Regions from separate parts of the Actinoallomurus sp. CA-150999 genome, predicted to be linked through region 4. Evidence: riboswitches for the same ligand, from Rfam matches in the RefSeq annotation. Region 4 holds a riboswitch; each other region holds the start of a gene.
What was found. Region 4 has a riboswitch for cobalamin ahead of ACQP2O_RS44975 (ribonucleoside-diphosphate reductase subunit alpha). Riboswitches for the same ligand answer to the same signal wherever they lie in the genome.
Positions count from the first base shown of each region.

Region 1: linked by a shared signal. The riboswitch ahead of cobN (cobaltochelatase subunit CobN) and the one ahead of ACQP2O_RS44975 (ribonucleoside-diphosphate reductase subunit alpha) in region 4 are both predicted to bind cobalamin.
Region 2: linked by a shared signal. The riboswitch ahead of bluB (5,6-dimethylbenzimidazole synthase) and the one ahead of ACQP2O_RS44975 (ribonucleoside-diphosphate reductase subunit alpha) in region 4 are both predicted to bind cobalamin.
Region 3: linked by a shared signal. The riboswitch ahead of ACQP2O_RS41210 (putative cobaltochelatase) and the one ahead of ACQP2O_RS44975 (ribonucleoside-diphosphate reductase subunit alpha) in region 4 are both predicted to bind cobalamin.

Region 1 covers NZ_CP192063.1:8,962,296-8,967,104, reverse strand. The annotation lists gene ACQP2O_RS41470 (MFS transporter) at 1-1,043, opposite strand, end outside; gene ACQP2O_RS41465 (helix-turn-helix domain-containing protein) at 1,136-1,720, opposite strand; cobalamin riboswitch at 1,893-2,062, shown strand; gene cobN (cobaltochelatase subunit CobN) at 2,104-4,809, shown strand, end outside.
Region 2 covers NZ_CP192063.1:9,145,652-9,150,460, reverse strand. The annotation lists gene ACQP2O_RS42285 (FtsW/RodA/SpoVE family cell cycle protein) at 1-434, shown strand, start outside; gene ACQP2O_RS42280 (transglycosylase SLT domain-containing protein) at 467-1,132, opposite strand; gene ACQP2O_RS42275 (hypothetical protein) at 1,338-1,820, shown strand; gene bluB (5,6-dimethylbenzimidazole synthase) at 2,012-2,632, opposite strand; cobalamin riboswitch at 2,666-2,860, opposite strand; gene ACQP2O_RS42265 (hypothetical protein) at 3,407-4,459, shown strand.
Region 3 covers NZ_CP192063.1:8,908,290-8,913,098, forward strand. The annotation lists gene cobO (cob(I)yrinic acid a,c-diamide adenosyltransferase) at 1-10, opposite strand, end outside; gene ACQP2O_RS41210 (putative cobaltochelatase) at 74-2,197, opposite strand; cobalamin riboswitch at 2,257-2,378, opposite strand; gene ACQP2O_RS41215 (LLM class F420-dependent oxidoreductase) at 2,583-3,611, shown strand; gene ACQP2O_RS41220 (DUF6504 family protein) at 3,617-3,892, opposite strand; gene ACQP2O_RS41225 (hypothetical protein) at 4,091-4,366, opposite strand; gene ACQP2O_RS41230 (helix-turn-helix domain-containing protein) at 4,730-4,809, shown strand, end outside.
Region 4 covers NZ_CP192063.1:9,769,745-9,774,553, reverse strand. The annotation lists gene ACQP2O_RS44995 (glycosyltransferase family 4 protein) at 1-112, shown strand, start outside; gene ACQP2O_RS44990 (histidine phosphatase family protein) at 153-740, opposite strand; gene ACQP2O_RS44985 (CbtB domain-containing protein) at 942-1,163, shown strand; gene ACQP2O_RS44980 (CbtA family protein) at 1,199-2,056, shown strand; cobalamin riboswitch at 2,180-2,395, shown strand; gene ACQP2O_RS44975 (ribonucleoside-diphosphate reductase subunit alpha) at 2,495-4,747, shown strand; gene ACQP2O_RS44970 (ribonucleotide-diphosphate reductase subunit beta) at 4,744-4,809, shown strand, end outside.

The DNA.
Region 1 (4,809 bases), 810 kb from region 4:
GTGAAGGCCATGCTCACGCCGCCCAGCAACATGACCACCGCGAACACGACCACGCCCGGCCTGTTGTAGGCGAGCATCAGGAAGACGAACGGGACCGCCAGGAGCTGGGCGGCGACGAAGGTCCGCGAGATGCGGAACCGGTCGGCGGCCCGCCCGAAGACCATGAAGAGGATCGAGCAGACAACGCCGAGCAGCGACGTCACCCCGAAGATCGCGGTGGGGCTCTCGTGGTACACCGAGCGGGCCAGGCCAGGCAGCCCGACATTCCACGCGTAGTTGAACGTCTGCGCGCCGGCGACCACGAAGACGATCGCGAGCAGGGCGAGCTTGTTCCGGCCGACCTGCGCCCACAGGTCGCGGGTGCCCGTGCCCGGCTCGGCATGCGTGGTCTCGGGCAGGCCGCGGCGCAGCCACAGCACCCCGATGCCCGCGACCGCACCGACCACGAACGGCACCCGCCAGCCCCAGTCGGCCATGGCGGCGTCGCCGACGACGGCGCTCGTGACGAAGTTGACCACGGACGCGCCCAAGATGCCGAGCTGCACGTACGAACCCAGGATTCCGCCGAATCGGGCGGTCTTGCCGGGCGGCGCCAGTTCGACGGCGTACGTCGAGGTCAGCGGTGCCTCGATGCCGGTCGAGATGCCCTGCACGATGCGACTGCAGGCGAGAATGACACCGGCCCAGGCCCCGATCTCCTGGTAGGTCGGCAGCACCGCGATGACGACCGCCGAGACGGCCATCGATCCGACCGAGACGAGCATGATCCGGCGGCGGCCGACCCGATCGGCGAGCGTGCCGAGGATGATCGCGCCGAGCGGCCGTGCGACGAAGCCGACCGCGAATACCGCCAGCGCGGACAAGGTGGCGGAGACCGGATCGGCGCTCGGGAAGAAATGCGGGCCCATGAGGGCGGCGAGCAGACCGTAGACGGTCCAGTCGAACCACTCGATGGCGTTGCCGCCGCCGAGGGCGAGCAGGGTACGACGGGAGGAGAGCCGGCCGGCCGCGGCCGACGTCTGCTGGTCAAGGGTGGATGCCATGAGGGCACCTCGCTGGGGTGTCGGGCGGCATCAGGCCGCGCGAGGCCGACACCGGGACCGTACGGTCGCGGTGCGCTGAGAGAGACGGGCGCCTACCAGGTGGGAGGCGTGATCACCCAGATGGAGACGGCGGGTTCGGATCCGGGGTTGGAATACCAGTGCGGGACACTGGACGGGTAGGTGATCGAGTCACCCGGCTCCAGGCTGTACTTCACGCCGTCGACGTAGACGTCCTTGCGCCCCGACAACAGCAGGCCGAACTCTTCACCGTTGTGCCGGAACGGGGTCGCGCTCGTGTCATGCCCGGGTGAGGTCTCCACCCACAGCACCTCCAGAGCGCCGTCCAGGTTCGGCGTGAGCAACTGGTACACCGCACTGTCGTCGGTGCCGTGCGGGCTGAGGCTGCGCCGCTCATCCTTGCGAACCACGGGTGAGACCTGGTCCGTGATGTGGAACAACCGGCCGATCGGCACGTCGAGTCCGTGCGCGAGCTGGGCGAGGCTGGCGAAGGCGGGGTTGCCCTTGCCGCGCTCGACCTGGCTGATCAGCCCTGTGCTGACGCCGGACCGCTCGCTGAGCTCGTCGAGGGTGAGACCGCGCTCCTTGCGCAGAGCACGTATCTGGCGGCCGACAGCGACGATGGCGAGCTCGGGTTCCGGCACGCTGGCATCTTTCACTGCGACCTCCCTCAATGTCCATTTCGAGGCGACTAGTTCTTCACCATAATGAAGTTCTTCATCATGTCAAGGGTGATGGTCGCGGGCGGTCCCGTGGGCGTCCTGGGAGTTTCATCCAAGACCGGGGTCAGAGCCGGGTGACCTGGGGCAGTGCGGGCCGAGGGTGGTGCTCGTAGACTGGGCGCGCGACGGAGAGGGGAAGGAACCCGGTGTGAATCCGGGGCTGTCCCGCAACTGTGACCAGGTAGCGAACCCGCGTGTACGGCCACGGCGACCAGCTGGAAGGCCGCGGGGGAGCGGTGACCTGGGAGTCAGGAGACTTCCCGCCGTCGGTGACCTTTTACCCGAGCCGGGGCGAGGACCCCCGAGGGAAGGAACGACACGTGCGTGTCCTGCTGCTCTCAACGGCCGATACCGAACTCCTGTCGGCGCGCTCCGCGAACGCCGGATATGTGACCGGCAACCCGTCCCGGCTGGACGTCGCCGACCTCGATGGGCTCTGCGAGGGCGCCGACGTCGTGGTCGTCCGGCTGCTCGGCGGGCTGAAGACCTGGCAGGAGGGCGTGGAGGAGCTGCGCCGCCGGGGCCTGCCGCTGATCGCGCTGGGCGGGGAGGCCGCTCCGGACGCCGAGCTGATGGCGCTGTCGACGGTGCCCGCCGGCGTCGCCGCGGAGGCGCTGGACTACCTGCGCGAGGGCGGCGTGGACAACCTGCGGGAGCTGGCCCGCTTCCTGTCCGACACCGTGCTGCTCACGGGCGAGGGCTTCGAGCCGCCGCGGCGGATGCCGGCGTACGGCGTGCACCAGACCGGCGCCGAGCCGAAGGACGGCCGGCCGACCGTCGGCGTCGTCTTCTACCGGGCGCACGAGCTGTCCGGCAACACCGCGTTCGTGGACACGCTGTGCGAGCGGATCGAGGAGGTGGGCGCTAACGCGCTTCCCGTCTTCTGCGGCTCCCTGCGCTCCGCCGACGAAGAGCTCCTAGAACTGCTGGGCCGGGCGGACGCGCTGGTCGTCACCGTGCTCGCCGCAGGCGGGGCGGTGGCCGCGGACGCGTCGGCGGGCGGTGACGAGGACGCGTGGGACGCCGGGGCGCTGGCCGCCCTGGACGTCCCCGTCATCCAGGGGCTGTGCCTGACGACGTCCCGTGCCACCTGGGAGGCGTCGGACGCCGCGCTGTCCCCGATGGACGCCGCGATGCAGGTCGCGATCCCCGAGTTCGACGGCAGGCTGATCTCGGTGCCGTTCTCCTTCAAGGAGGAGGGACCGGATGGCATCCCCGTGTACACCGCCGACCCGGAGCGGGCCGCACGCGTCGCCGGGATCGCCGCCCGCCAGGCACGGCTCGGGCACACGCCGGTCGCCGAGCGCAGGCTCGCGATCGTGCTGTCGTCGTACCCGACCAAGCACGCCCGCGTCGGCAACGCCGTCGGCCTGGACACGCCCGTCTCGGCGGTCCGCCTGCTCGCGGCCCTGCGCGAGGCCGGCTACGACGTCGGCGACCACCCCACCGACGGGGATACGCTGATCCACTCGCTGATCGCGGCGGGCGGCCACGACGTCGAGTGGCTGACCGAGGACCAGCTGCGCGCCGCGCCCGCCCGGGTGCCGCTGAAGGACTACGAGCGGTGGTTCACCGCGCTGCCGGAGTCGCTGCGCGAGGGCATGCGGGAGCACTGGGGCGAGCCGCCGGGCGAGCTGTACACCGATGACGACGACATCGTGCTGGCGTCGCTGCGGTTCGGGAACGTCGTGCTGATGATCCAGCCGCCACGCGGGTTCGGGGAGAACCCGGTGGCGATCTACCACGACCCCGACCTGCCGCCCTCGCACCACTACCTGGCGGCGTACCGCTGGCTGGACGAGGTGTTCGGCGCCGACGCGGTGATCCACCTCGGCAAGCACGGCACGCTTGAGTGGCTGCCCGGCAAGGGCCTCGGGCTGTCGGCCGAGTGCGCTCCGGACGCGGTCCTCGGCGACCTGCCGCTCGTCTACCCGTTCATCGTCAACGACCCGGGCGAGGGCACCCAGGCGAAACGGCGCGGCCACGCCGTGGTCGTCGACCATCTGGTGCCGCCGATGGCGCGCGCCGACACGTACGGGGACCTGGCCAAGCTCGAACAGCTCCTCGACGAGTACGCCACCGTCCAGGCGATGGACCCGGCGAAGCTGCCCACCGTGCGCGCCCAGATCTGGACGCTGGTGAAGGCCGCCGAGCTCCACCACGACCTGCACGTCAGCGACGAGCCGGGCGAGGGCGACTTCGACGACTTCGTCCTGCACATCGACGGCTACCTCTGCGAGATCAAGGACGTTCAGATCCGCGACGGCCTGCACATCCTCGGCCAGGCGCCGGAGGCGGAGCAGCGCGTCAACCTGGTGCTGGCCGTGCTTCGCGCCGCGCAGGTGTGGGCGGGCCGGGCGGGCGCGCTGCCGGGCCTGCGCGCCGCGATCGCGCAGGCCTACGGGCTGGACGAGCGCGAACTGCTCGCCGAACCGGGCGCGCGGGTCGAGGCCACGGCGCTCGCCGAGCTCGTGGACGGTCCCGCGCGGACCGCCTCCGACGTGGTCGACCTCCTCGAGGCGGTGGCGCGCCGGCTCGTCGTCGGCATGGAGACGCTCGGCTGGGACGCCTCCCGGGCGGCGGCCGTCTGCGCCGAGGTGCTCGGCAGTGAGGTTCCCGACGTCGTACGCCTGCTGGAGTTCGGCGCGCACGAGGTCGTGCCGCGCCTGGACGCCACGTCGCGAGAGATCGACGCGGTCCTGCACGCGCTCGACGGCGGCTACGTGCCCGCCGGCCCGTCCGGCTCGCCCACGCGCGGGCTGGTCAACGTGCTGCCGACCGGCCGTAACTTCTACTCCGTCGACCCGAAGGCGATCCCGTCCCGTACGGCGTGGGACGTCGGGGTGTCCCTCGCCGAGTCGCTGATCCAGCGCCACCTGGACGACACCGGCGAGTACCCGCGCAGCGTCGGCCTCACGGTGTGGGGGACCGCCGCGATGCGCACGCAGGGCGACGACATCGCCGAGGTGCTGGCACTGATCGGCGTCCGCCCGGTGTGGGACGAGGCGTCGCGCCGTGTCACGGGC
Region 2 (4,809 bases), 620 kb from region 4:
GGGGCGTGCTCGGCACCGGGCTCGGGCAGGGCCAGCCGTACCTCACCCCGGTCAGTTACGCCGACTACATCTTCGACTCCTTCGGCGAAGAACTCGGGCTCACCGGACTCATGGTGATCCTGCTGGTCTTCGCGCTACTCGTGGAGCGCGGGATGAAGGCGGCGCTGACCACCCGCGATCCGTTCCTGAAGCTGTTCACCGGCGGGATCTCCTTCATCTTCGCCCTTCAGGTCTTCCTGATCATCGCCAGCGTCACCGGGCTCATTCCCCTGACGGCCGGCGTCACCACCCCGTTCCTGGCCCAAGGTGGTTCAGCGCTGCTGTCGAACTGGGTGCTCGTCGCCATCCTCATCCGCGTCAGCGACACCGCCCGACGGCCCGCACCACAACCGATCCAGGACGAAGGCATGACGCAAGTGGTGCGAGCCACCTGAACATCACCGGACACGGCTATAAATGCTCGCTGCTAACGGCGGAGGGCCCGTTCGGCCGTTGCCCAGTTCTGACGTAGGCGGTCCAGGTAGGACTGGGCGACGTCACCAGGTTTAGCACCGCGGGCGAATGCCCTCATGGTGCCGGGCCCGGCGTTGTAGCCGAGAGCCAGCAACTCATTTCGGGTGTACGGCCCGGACCATTTGGCGGGCAAGTCGGTAGCCAGGTCGTGCAGATACCAGGCCGCGGCAGTGATCGCGAGGTCGGGGTCGTCAGGAAGTTCCTCCCAGCTCCGGTTGGCGAAGCTGCGGCCGTGTTTGACCTCATTGAACGCAGGCCGGTGCATGTCGGCGATGCCGAACGCGGCATCTGGCTTGATCTTCTGCCAGGCGCGTTCGAAGCCCGGGTCGTGTGGCTTGTCCGATTCGTTGTACAGGATCGCCATCAGCAGTTTCGGGCTGATCCTGGCCTCGCGTGCGTGCTTGATGACCTGTGCGGCAAAGCGCGAGGGGTCGTTCGAATCCGACGTCGAATCCGATCGGCCAGGAGCCTTGCCACTCGGTGTCGATGCGACGCCGGACCTGCCGGACCCGGTTGGTCGCATGCCGCCGGAATCATCTCCGCCGTGTTTCAGCACCCAGAACGCCGCGGCGACAGCCACGACCAGGATGACAAACCATCGCCCCGGATGGTCTCGCACCCAATGCCTCCCCGAATCCGCGCCGATCGATGCTTTACAGTCTGGCCCCCGATCAGCCTCATGCCATCGATCTCAAGGATGATGACGCCGGATTCGGAGGTCATACCCGCACCGTAGGACTGAGAGCTTCCCGGCCCTACGTCATTCCGGGTACAGCCGGCCACCGTGACCGCGAAGAGCCGATGAGTCGAAGTACGCTCGCCGAGTGACCGAACAGGTGCCGCGAGACCACAAGGCCCGCCGCTTGGAACAGCGTCGCCCACGCCGGTTGCGGGACGTTCATCCGACCCGGCGGGGACTGGTGCTGGCCTGGTGGGGATTCACCGCGACGTTCGCCGGGCTGCGCCTGCTGACTTGGGCGATCCACGTCCACGTCGCCGGCCTGGGGAATGTCCGGGTCGGTGGCGTGCACATCCACCACTACATCTGGGGCATCTTGGCGCTGATCGCCGTGGGAGCATGCGGACTCGTCGAGCGCTCCCCTCGCTGGCGCATGTGGATGGGCCTGGCCTTCGGCATCGGGCTCGCTCTTGTCGTCGACGAGGCCGCCCTGCTGATCGAGCTCAAGGACGTCTACTGGGACCATGAGGGCGGGATCAGCGTGGCCATCGCGATCATCGTTATCGGCGTGGCAGGTAGCGCTCTCACCCTGACTCGAGCACCACGGACCGAGGCCGAAACGGGCTGAGCACGACCCCACGATCCGGCCGCATGACCTACGGTACGGGGCGGCGACGCCGGTACCGGCAGCCGGCGTGGAGCCGAAGGCCGTCCAGCCCACGCGCCTTGCGCTCCCTTCGTGCACCACATCCAGGGACATGACCCATGCGCGTGGGGCACTACGAACCTGCGGTGACCTCCGGTGACGCCCTGCGGGGCTCACCAGCGGTTGTGATGGATCGCCGCCTCCACGGGGCGACGGTGGCGCCAGCCGTGCCGTTCGAGATCCGGCACGGCCTCCAGATGGGTGACCGGCCCTACACACAGCCAGGCGACGGGCCGGATTCCGGTCGGAATACCGAGCAGCTGACGCAGGTGCGGTTCGCGGTAGAAGGACACCCAGCCGACGCCCAGGTCCTCGGCGGTGGCGGCCAGCCATAGGTTCTGGATGGCCAGGCAGACCGAGTACAGTCCCGCGTCGGCGATGGCGTGTCGGCCCAAGACCGCGGGGCTGCCCCGGTCGGGATCGTAGGTGACCACGATCGACAGGCTGCTCTCCAGTACACCGTCGATCTTTATCCGGGCGAAATGGTCGGCGGCGGCCGTGGTGAGGGTGGCGGCGAACGTGGTGCGTTCGTGCTGGACGTGGTCATGGAAGGCGCGCCGTACGGCCGGGTCCTCCACGATGATGAAGTCCCAGGGTTGGGAGAGCCCGACACTGGGCGCGGCGTGCGCAGCCGTCAAGATCCGGTGGAGGACGTCTTCTGGTATCGGCGCGCCGGTGAACTGGGCGCGCACGTCACGGCGACGGTGGACCACGTCGTAGATGCCGGCGTTCATGGGCAGGCTCCCGCTGCGTCAGGCCACCGTGGCGGTGGCCGGTGGAGCGAGGCCGGTCTTCGGACTTCCGGATCGATGCCTGACCATCCGCCTTCCCGGCCTGGCGGCCAGTGGCTGCGCGTGCGCGCGTGGACGGCGGCTCCCCGGTTACCGCGGCGGGCCCGTGCCGGAATTTCACCGGCTTCCCGATTCTCCCCTCGTAGGGGCACCTCGCGTCATTCCATGCCGGCCGCGAGCGTACCAATCCCCGTCGCCCCCGATACTCGCGGCTCCTGAACCAGGTCGTCTCGACCGAAGACGCGCACCCGTACGCCGCGACGGCGTCGTCGAGCAGCGCGAAGCCGCCGGGCGTACTCGGGAAAGATCGGTGGTATTCGCCCGAAAATGGAGCCGTCCGTTGGTGAACCCGAACACGGTGGGATTCGTATGCCTTACCGAGGGGTCGGCCTACCGCCGATACCGCCTGCGTACGGGGCGAGGGGCCGACATTGGACCGCCGCGCCGTCGCGTGGAGGAGGTGCACGGACGACCGCCCTCTCTCTCGCCGCGACCGAATCCGTCACCGGAGGTAGATCGTGACCCGCCGGAGGATGCGGACCGGGGACCGGCCGGGCCGGGGCTCTGGACCACGCCGACCGAGCCACGCTGGAGCGGCTCGACGAAGCGCTGCGCCGGCACGTGCCCTCATCGGGAGGGACGTCCCGCAGCACCCGGTCGGCGCGCCGCTGGACCCGATGCCGCCCGCGATCTGATTCAGACCTAAGGAGAGCGATCTTGTCTTCGCAGTCAGGACCCGGCGAACGCGTGGAGTCGCTCGGTATCCGCCGGCCGGTGGAACTGCCCAAGGCGGACATCGAGGAGGCAGGAGACCTGGCGCCGGCCGGCGGCGCCGAGTCGGCCCACGACGGCGACCGGTCCGCCACCGAGGAGAAGAAGGCCGTCGAGGAGAAGAAGCCCGCCGAGAAGAAGGCCGACGAGAAGAAGGCCGACGAGACCGAAGAGCGGCCGAAGGACACACCGTCGGCGGCGAAGGAGCAGGAGGACCCCGCCCCGGCGACGGACGTCGCGGTGGAGGTCGCCCCGCAGACCGGTGCGGCGAACGCCGACGAGATGCCGCCGGACCGGCCGAAGAAACCCGTGCTGGCCGCGGTCGCGATCGGCGGGGCCGTCCTGCTCGCGGTCCCGATCCTGCTGATCGGCACGGGCTCGCGCCACGCCAAGAAGCACCCCGCCTCGGGGACTGCCGACAGGGTGCTGGCCGGTAACGGCCAGCAGCCTCCGCCGGGCGCGTACACCTCCATGTCCCCGTCGGCCACCCCGACCCCGACACCCTCAGCACACGCGACGGACAAGTCGGCGGCCCCCAAGAGCGCCGAGCCCAAGGCCTCCGGCAAACCCTCACCTCGCGCCCATGCGGCCAACAAGGGCGGTCCCTCGGGTAAAGCCGCCCGCAAGGGCGTTCCGGCGAGTGAGAAGCCGATGTCGGGCGGGAATCCGTTTGCACTCGAAGTGCATGCGCCGTACGACCTCAACGTGGGTAAGACCCTGCGCACGAACCGCCTCGCGTTGACCATGCAGACGGGCGGCGACCTCGTGCTGCGCGACACGAGCAGCAAGATCATCTGGTCCAGCGGGACGCATCACGCCGGTGCGTACGCCGAGTTCCAGAGCGACGGCAATCTGGTCGTCTACGTCAACGGCAGACAGGCGGTCTGGGCGTCGGGAACGTCCGGCCACGATGGCGCGACGCTGGTGCTCCAGGCCGACGACAACATGGTGATCTACAACGGCCACAATGTGACATGGGCGACCAACACCAACAGGTGAATCCGCGGTCGAGCGATACCGTTCGCGGAAACCTTCCCTGACCGGACGGCCGTCGAGTTCGCCGGTCCGACGCGGCACCGAAGGTGAGTGTTGAGCGGGCGGCGGTCGAGGCAGGTCAGGATCTCGACCAGGCGGCCGGGATCTCCTACTCGGGCACCTACGGCACGAAGCCGGCGATCTTCGGTGTGACCGGAGCGGGCAGTCCCGCCGTGACTCGCGCCTCAGAGTCAGCCCAAGCGTGGCGTGGGCCGGCACTCGAAGGCCCGTGTCGGCCACCCTCTTACAGACAAGACTGTGTGTTAGAGACTACGATGGTCCCTGGAACGCAGGCACAGTCTCAGCGGGAGCTG
Region 3 (4,809 bases), 860 kb from region 4:
CCTGCGGCATGTCAGTCCTCCCGTACGACGACGGTCACGAACTCATCGTCGAGATTGATCTTTCGTTCCGGGGTCACGCCGCCGCCCTGCTGTCGTTGACGACACTGGTGAGGGCGTCGGCGGCCAGTTCCTCCAGCCGGACGACCTCGGCGCCGAGGCGGGCGGCGATCCCGCCGGCGAGCCCGAGGCGTACGGGGCCGTGCTCGCAGTCGACCACGACGGCGGTGACGCCGTGCAGGAGTCCGGCGGCGCGCAGCGCGTCGGCGGGTGAGCCGTGGGTCGCCCGGCCGTCGGTCACGAGGACGAGCAGCGGACGGCGGGCGGGGTCGCGCAGGCGTTCGCCGCGCAGCACGTCGGCGGCGCGCAGCAGTCCCGCGGCGAGCGGGGTACGCCCGCCGGTGGGCAGGGTCTCGAGGCGGCGGGCCCCGGCCTCGACGGAGGAGGTGGGGGGCAGCGCGAGCTCGGCGGACGTGCCCCGGAAGGTGATCAGGCCGACCTTGTCGCGGCGCTGGTAGGCGTCGAGGAGGAGGCTGAGCACGGCGCCCTTCACCGCGCGCATCCGCTGCCGGGCGGCCATCGAGCCGCTCGCGTCGACGACGAACAGCACCAGGTTGCCCTCCCTGCCCTCCCGGACGCGTTCGCGCAGGTCGCCGGAGCGGATCACCAGCCCGGGGCCGGTGCGGCCGCGGGCGCGCTGGTGCGGGGCGGCGGCGAGGAGCGTCGCGGTCAGGTGCAGCGAACGCGCGCCCGGACGCGCGCCGGTCGTCCGGCCGTACGGTGTGCGGGCGCGCGAGCGGCGGCCCGGCGCGCCGTCGCCGAGGCCCGGCACGGTGAACACCCGCGTCCGGTAGACGGCGTCGGCGGGCGCGGGTTCCGGGGAGTCCACCCGGGTGCGCTCTTCGTCGTCCTCGTCCGACGCGCCCTCGCCCGACAGCGCCTGCTCGATGTCGACCAGCGGCCCCTCGCGGGCGTCTCGCCCGTCGGAGTCGCCGGGCCCGTCCGGGCCGGAGCCGTCCGGCCCGGGGCCGTCGGGCCCGTCGTCCGGGCCGGGGTCGTCGGGATCCTCGTCGTCAGGCTTGCGCCGGGCGTCCCAGTCGACCGTCATGTCCGGGTCGGGTCCGGTGTCCGGCTCGCTTCCCCCGCGTGGCTGGGGCACGTCCGGCTCGGAGGCGTCGTCGGAGTCGTAGCCGCCGGTGTTCTCGAGGACGTCGTCGAGCTTGTCCTCGTCCAGGCCCGGCGCGTCGAAGGGGTCGCGGCGGCGCCGGTGCGGGAGGGCGAGCCGGGCGGCGATACGGACGTCGGCGGCGGTGACGACGGTCCGGTCGTGCCAGGCGGCGAGGGCCATCGCGGCGCGGGCCATCACGATGTCGGCGCGCAGCCCGTCCACCTCGAACGCGGCGCACACCGCCGTGATCTGGCGCAGCGCGCCGTCCGGCAGCACGACCTCGGAGAGCCTGGCGCGGGCCTGGCCGATCCGCCAGGCCAGCTCGGCCTCGGCCCGCGCCCAGCCGAGCGTGAACGCCGCGGGATCGGCCTCGTAGGCCAGGCGCCGCCGGACGACCTCCGCCCGTTCCTCCGGGTCCCGGGTGGCCGCCACCTCCACCGTCAGGCCGAACCGGTCGAGCAGCTGCGGCCGCAGCTCGCCCTCTTCGGGGTTCATCGTGCCGACCAGCAGGAACCGGGAGGCGTGCCGGATGGAGACGCCCTCGCGCTCGACGTACGAGTGCCCCATCGCGGCGGCGTCGAGAAGGAGGTCCACGAGGTGGTCGTGGAGCAGGTTCACCTCGTCGACGTACAGGACGCCGCGGTGGGCCTCGGCCAGCAGGCCGGGCTGGTATGCCTGGACGCCCTCGGTCAGGGCGCGTTCGAGGTCGAGCGAGCCGGTGAGGCGGTCCTCGGCGGCGCCGATCGGCAGCTCGACGAGCCGCGCCGGCCGGACCAGCGTGCCGTCGTCGTCGACGTGCGGCCCGTCGGGGCACTGCGGGTCCGGCGCCTGCGGGTCGCAGGAGAACCGGCAGTCCGCCACGACCGTGACGTCCGGCAGCAGCGCGGCGAGGCCCCGCACGATGGTGGACTTGGCGGTGCCCTTCTCGCCACGGACCAGCACGCCGCCGACGGCCGGGGAGACCGCGTTGATCAGGAGGGCGAGCTTGAGGTCGTCCAGCCCCGTGATGGCGGAGAACGGATAGGTGTTCACCCGGTGGTCGTCCTTTCCTCGGGTTAACGCGCCCGTAGGTGGCCTGGCATCGGCGGCCGGAGTCTCCTGGCTCCCGGCTCGCCGCCCGCCCTCGACCTTCCGGCTCACGCCGTGGCCATTCTTGAGGAAGAACTCCCCGGTCACAGTTGCGCGACAGCCCCGGATTCACACCGGGTTCCTCCGCGTATCGCCGGAAGACAGCATGACATATCCGGTCTGGCCCGCGACACCGCAGGTCCGACGCAGGGGCATCGCGGCCCCGGCACAGGGACACTGCGGGTCCGGCGCAGGGAGAGCGCAGGTTCGGCGCAGAGCCTCGGGCCCGTGCCGGATCGACGTCGATCTGCTTGAATAGAACGTGTTCTAGTTTCGAGGAGGCGCGCGGATGAGGCTCGGCATCAACGTCGGCTACTGGCAGCGGGATCCGGAGGACGCCACCGAGACGGTGCTGGCCGCCGAACGGCTCGGCTACGAATACGTCTTCACCGCCGAGGCGTACGGTTCCGACGCCTTCACCACGCTCGCCTGGTACGGCGCCCGGACGTCGCGCATCAAACTGGGCACGGCGGTGGTCCAGATGTCCGCCCGTACCCCCGCCGCGACCGCCATGCACGCGCTGACCCTCGACGCACTGTCCGGCGGCCGGCTCACCCTCGGCATCGGCGCGTCCGGCCCTCAGGTCGTCGAGGGCTGGTACGGCGTGCCGTTCGCCCGGCCGCTGGAGCGCACGCGCGAGTACGTCCGGATCATGCGGGACGTCTGGCGGCGCGAGGAGCCGGTGACCTCCGCCGGCCCCCACTACCCGCTGCCGCTGCCGCCGTCGGCGTACGCTCCCGGCCGCGTCACCGGCCTCGGCAAGCCGCTCAAGTCGATCGTCCATCCCGTACGCCCGCGGATCCCGGTGTACCTCGGCGCGGAGGGCCCGAAGAACATCGCCCTCGCCACCGAGATCGCGGACGGCTGGCTGCCCCTCTTCGTCGATCCGACGCAGATCGAGGCGGTGTTCGGCGCGTCGCTGGCGGGCCGCAGGGAGGGGTTCGACATCGCCGCGACCGTGACGACGATCGTGACGGACGACCTGGCGACCGCGCTGGAGTTCGCCAAGATCCCGCTGGCGTTCTACATCGGCGGGATGGGCGCCAAGGACCGCAACTTCCACCTCGACCTGATCGGGCGGCTGGGCTACGCCGAGGAGGCCGTACGCGTGCAGGAGCTGTTCCTGTCGGGCCGGCGCGACGAGGCGATCAAGGCGGTGCCGGACGAGCTGGCCGACTCCATCTCCCTGCTCGGCCCGATCGGCCGCATCAAGGAACGCCTCCGGCTGTGGCAGGACTCCCCCGTGACCACGCTCCTCATCGCCGGAGTGAAGGACGAACCGACCCTGAAGGCCATCCGCGACCTCGTCGAGTCCTGAGATCCCTAGTTCCAAGCGCGGGAGAGCATCCACGTGCCGGTCGCCTGGTCGTGACGCAGTTCGTACACGCCGATCGCCCGGTCCGGGGTGGCCTCGACGCGCCAGAACTCCCGCTCGGCGCCTTCCGGGGCCTCAGGGTGCCGTTCGTGCCACCAGTCGCGGGTGGTGACCCAGCGATCCAGGACGCGCAGCACCGTGTAGAGCCGGCCGCGCCAGACGAAGCGCGAGGGCCTGCCGTCGCTGACCCAGACCTCGACCGGGTCGCCGTACACCCGGCTCATCGGCCGCCGCCCGGCGCGTCTCCACGCCCCACAAACCCTTCGCTCGCTCCGCCCACGCGGGCCGCCCACCTTCCGGATCGATGACAGGGAGTGAGCCTGGGGGAAGGCAGGCGACAAGTTCGAACATACGTTCGGAAGTGGGTTTTGTAAAGCGCCGGCCGGCAGGCGACCTCTCAGTCGGCCGGCGACCGCCGCGACTCAGCGGCCGAGGGAGTGCGCGATCGCCTCGGCGGCGCGCGCGGGGTCGGCGGCGTCCGCCTGGCCGCCTCGGCCCCACAGGTACGACCAAGCGATGCGGGACGTCGGCATGGCGACCACCATCACGCTCCGCCCGCCGGCCGGCTCGACCACGCGCAGCATCGGCTCTTCGGCCCCGACCAGCACGCCGCGCAGACCGCGGGCCTCGACCTCGCGGGCGAGCGCCTCCAGGTGGCGGCGCCGCGGCCCGGACGGGGAATCCGCAGTGGCGGCCATGGGTTGCCACCCCTCTCGCGCTTGGACGATACGGCAGGAAGGGGTACGCCCTAGGGCGTTGAACAGGTAGGGTGCCATCCGGTGGCAAAAGGTGCCCAGATGGCAACGGTGAGTGACCTTCCCTGTCAGGATGTCCTCCCCCACTTTGACGTGCAAGTATTTTCGGACAAATAGATCAGACGGATTCGGCATCACCCGTGCACAGTTCAACGGCCCTTCCGCGGTCCGGCCGAGGGTTTCGGCCTCACCCACCGCGGCCCACCACCACTCCCCCCTCTTCTCGGCATTCCCGCAGGACGCTCGCCATGGAGGCGCCCCATGTCCGATGGCCGTAGTCCAACCGTTCGCCGCCGCCGGCTCGGAATGGAACTGCGGAGGCTCCGCGAAGCCGCGGGTCTCATGATCGAAGACGTCGCGAAGCACCTGGAGTGCTCGATGTCACG
Region 4 (4,809 bases):
CGCGGCCGCCCACCAGGCCGCCGCCCGCTACGACGTCACCGCCATCGCCGGGCAATGGGAGAACCTGCTCACCGAACTCCTCGCCACCCGCGCAGCCGCACACCGCTCATAGCGTTGAGCGTCGGCGACTCGGGAACTGAGGCGATCGGGCGTCAGCGGCCCGCGGGGGGCGGTGTGAGCGCGTGACCGGTCTCGCGTAGCTGCCAGCGTCCGCCGTGGCGTGTCAGCCAGGTCTGGGACAGGGGGGTCACGTCGAGGCGCCAGAAGCATTCGGGCGGGGCGCCGAGCGTGTGGAGGACGGCGGCGCGGATGACCGCGGGGTGGGCGACGGCCACGACCCTGGTGGCGTCGGTGGGGAGTTCGGTCAGCCACTGCGCGACCCGGGCGATCAGTGCGGACAGCGACTCGCCGTCGTGCGGGGCCGCGTGGGGGTCGGTCAGCCATGCGTACAGGTCGGCGGGGTGGTCCGCCTCCACTTCGGTGAGGGTCCTGCCTCGCCAGGTGCCCGCGTCCAGGTCGGCCAGGGCGGGCGCGGTCGCCGCGTCGAGGCCGAGCGCGGCGGCGGTCTGACGGCAGCGTTCCTCGGGCCCGCGGTAGGCCGCCGTGACACGGCGCACGGTTCCCGCGGCGGCCGTGGCCGCTTCGGCGCCGTGCGCGTCGAGGGGTTCGTCGTCGGGGAAGCGGGCCTCGCGGGTGGCGCGGGTGGCCGCGTGCGCGATGAGCGCGAGCCGAACGGTCATGGGGCGGGTGACCTCCTGCGACGTTGACGGTGCCGAATTCTGGACGTACGATCCCGGCGAACGTGATGGTAAGAGGAAGCCGGTGTGAATCCGGCACGGTCGCGCCACTGTGTTCCGGCCCTGGGCCGGAGAGTCAGACCCTCCGCCATCTAAGCGCTCCACCCGTGACAGGGACGCTGGATCCCTTGAGGAGGCTGTGACATGACGACCCCCACGCTGCCCGCTCCGCGGACGAATACGACCCCGGTGGTGGTGTCGGGTACCCGGGCCGCTCTGTGGCTGTTCGGCACCGTGCTGTTCGGCCTGGCCGTGTACTACTTCATCGGCGTCGACCAGGGCGCGACCTCGGTCTTCGGCAACAACATGGCCATTCACGAGTTCGTCCACGACGCCCGGCACTTCCTCGGGTTCCCCTGCCACTGATCCGGCCCGCGACACCACAACTCTAGGAGTACGCCGTGGAACGGCGATTCATCCTGCGTGGGCTGCTCGTGGGCGCGGTCGGTGGAATCCTCGCGTTCGTCTTCGCGCGGATCTTCGCCGAACCGCAGATTCAGGCGGCCATCGACTATGAGAGCGGCCGGGACGCCGCTCAGGCGATTCTCGACAAGGCGGCGGGCATCACGCCCGAGGCCGCCGGCCCGGACATCTTCAGCCGCACCATCCAGGCGAACGTCGGCATCGGCGTGGGCGTCATCCTGTTCGGCGCCGCGATGGGCGGCCTGTACGCGGTGGCCTACATCCTGGCCTGTGGCCGCACGGGGAACCTGCGGCCACGGACGCTGGCGCTGCTGGTCGCCCTCGGCGGGTTCCTGGGCTTCTACCTGATCCCCTTCGTCAAGTACCCGGCCAACCCGCCGGCGATCGGCCACGGCGAGACCATCCGTGATCGAGGCGGCCTGTACCTGCTGATGGTCGGGTTCTCCATCGCGTTCCTGATCCTGGCGGTCTGGCTCGGCCAGAGGCTCAAGCCCCGCTTCGGGAACTGGAACGCCACCCTGCTGGCCGGGCTGGCCTGCGTCGTGGCGCTCGGCGTCGTGATGTCCGTGCTTCCCTCGCTCGGGCACCTGTCGGCGAACGTCCACGAGTACGGCCGGCACGCGACGGAGACGCCGCTGCCGCTGAAGAACCGGCAGGGCCAGATCGTCTACCCGGGCTTCCCGGCGGACGTGCTGTTCTCCTTCCGCCTGTACTCGGTGGCCGCACAAGCGATCATGTGGGCCGCGATCGGCCTGTGCTTCGCGCCGATGGCCGAACGCCTGCTCGCCCGTACGGCCGAAGGCCCCCGGACCGCGCAGGCACCGGTCACGGCGTAGGACACACCCCTGGAGGCCCTCGGTGGATCACCGCCGGGGGCCGTTCGGCGTGCCTGGGCTCCGCGATCCTTCTCGGCGACACCCCAATATCTGGTGGTTGTTCATTTCGACTGCCCCTACATGTATGGTTCTCGTGTTGCTGGTTCACCTGTGCATCGTGTGGCGGGTGTCGTAAGAGGGAACCCGGTGAGAGGCCGGGACTGCCCCGCAGCGGTGAGTGGGAACGACCGCCGTCAACAGCACTGGGCCCGACCGGGCCCGGGAAGCGACGGCCAGTAGGACGCGCCTGACGGCGTGCTGCCCGCGAGTCCGAAGACCTGCCAGTGACCCGTGCGCGAGAGCGCGCGGTCGTCCAGGCCTCGTGGGAGGGTCGGCGGCGGAGCCTTGTCGTCCGTGCGCGTCTTCTCACGAGGGTGAAGCCCACGAGGAGAGAGCACCGTGACACAACAGCTCATCGCGCCCCCTACGCCGCCCGAGGCCACGCTCGCGGCCGAGATCGAGCGCGTCTGCGCCGGATTGCCGGCGGCCGATCCGCTGCTCATCGCCGGAGCCGGTGATCTGGCCGAGGCCGTACGGCGGGCTGCCGCGCTGGTCGTCACCGACCCGGTCTACTCGACGGTGGCGGCCCGGCTGCTCGCCCGGTCGATCGCGGAGGAGACCGGGCCGGTGACGTTCACCGAGTCCGTCGCGGCGGCCCATGGGCAGGGGCTGCTCAACGAGCAGACCGCGGGGTTCGTCGACCGCAATGCGGCGGCGCTGGACGCGCTGGTCGACCACTACGCCGACGACCGGTTCACCTACTTCGGGCTTCGTACGGTCTACGACCGGTACCTGCTGCGGCATCCGACGACGCGGCGGGTGCTGGAGCGCCCGCAGCACTTCTTCCTGCGGGTGGCCTGCGGGCTCGCCGAGAGCGTGGCCGAGGCGGCGGAGCTGTACGGCCTGATGTCGCGGCTGGCGTACCTGCCGAGTTCGCCGACGCTGTTCAACTCCGGCGCCGCCCGCCCGCAGCTGTCCTCCTGCTTCCTGCTGGACTCGCCGCGCGATGAGCTGGAGGCCATCTACGAGCGGTACGGCCAGGTGGCCCGGCTGAGCAAGTACGCCGGCGGCATCGGGATCTCCTGGAGCCGGGTGCGGAGCCGGGGCTCGCTGATCCGGGGCACGAACGGGCACTCCAACGGGATCGTGCCGTGGCTGCGGACGCTGGACGCGAGCGTCGCGGCGGTCAATCAGGGCGGCCGGCGCAAGGGCGCCGCGTGCGTCTACCTCGAGCCCTGGCACGCCGACGTGGAGGAGTTCCTCGAGCTTCGGGACAACACCGGGGAGGACGCGCGGCGTACGCACAACCTCAATCTGGCCAACTGGGTGCCGGATGAGTTCATGCGCCGGGTCGAGGCGGACGCGACCTGGTCGCTGTTCGATCCCAAGCAGGTGCCGGAGCTGGTGGACCGGTGGGGCGAGGAGTTCGACCGCGCGTACCGGGCGGCCGAGGCCGAGGGCCGGTTCGTCCGGCAGGTCCCGGCGCGGCAGCTGTACGGGGCGATGATGCGCACCCTCGCCCAGACCGGCAACGGCTGGATGACGTTCAAGGACGCCGCCAACCGCGCCTGCAACCAGACCGCCGAGCCCGGCAACGTCGTGCACCTGTCCAACCTGTGCACCGAGATCCTCGAGGTCACCCACGACGCCGAGACCGCGGTGTGCAACCTCGGCTCGATCAACCTCGCCGCCCACGTGACCGACGACGGGGTCGACTGGGCGAGGCTGCGGGCGACCGCGCGTACGGCGGTGCGGTTCCTGGACCGCACGATCGACCGCGGCTTCTACCCGACGCCGGAGGCGGCGAAGGCGAACCGGCGGTGGCGGCCGATCGGGCTCGGCGTGATGGGCCTGGCGGACGTGTTCTTCCGGCTGCGGCTGCCCTTCGACTCACCCGAGGCGCTCGCGCTGTCCACCCGCATCGCCGAAGAGATCGCGCTCGCGGCGTACGGGGAGTCGGCGGCGCTGGCCGCGACCCACGGCCCGCACCCCTCCTACGACCGGACGCGCGCCGCCCGGGGCGTCCTGCACCCGGACCACTGGCCCGACGCCGGCCCGGTCCACGCCGCCGAGTGGGAGGCGCTGCGGGCCCGGATCGGTGAGGTCGGGCTGCGCAACTCACTGCTGGTCGCGATCGCGCCGACCGCGACCATCGCCTCCATCGCCGGCTGCTACGAGTGCATCGAGCCGCAGGTGTCCAACGTCTTCAAGCGCGAGACCCTGTCGGGGGAGTTCCTGCAGATCAACACCTACCTGGTGGCGGATCTGAAGGCGCGCGGGCTTTGGACGCCGCCGGTGCGCGACGCGATCAAGCGCGCCGACGGATCGGTGCAGGAGATCGAGGAGCTCCCCGCGGAACTGCGGCGGCTGTACCGCACCGCGTGGGAACTCCCGCAGAAGGCACTGATCGACCTGGCCGCCGCGCGTACGCCCTACATCGACCAGTCCCAGTCGCTGAACCTGTTCATGGCCAGCCCGACCATCGGGAAGCTGTCCTCGATGTACGCCTACGCCTGGCGATCGGGCCTGAAGACCACGTACTACCTGCGGTCACGGCCGGCCACCCGCATCGCGCAGACGACCGTCGCCCCTGCCCAGGAAGCGCTCATGTGCTCCCTGGAGAACCCCGAGACCTGCGAGGCCTGCCAGTGAGCACGTCAGGAAGAGACTTCACGAGCCTGCTCGACCCTGGGATGGACCTGACCCTGCGGCCG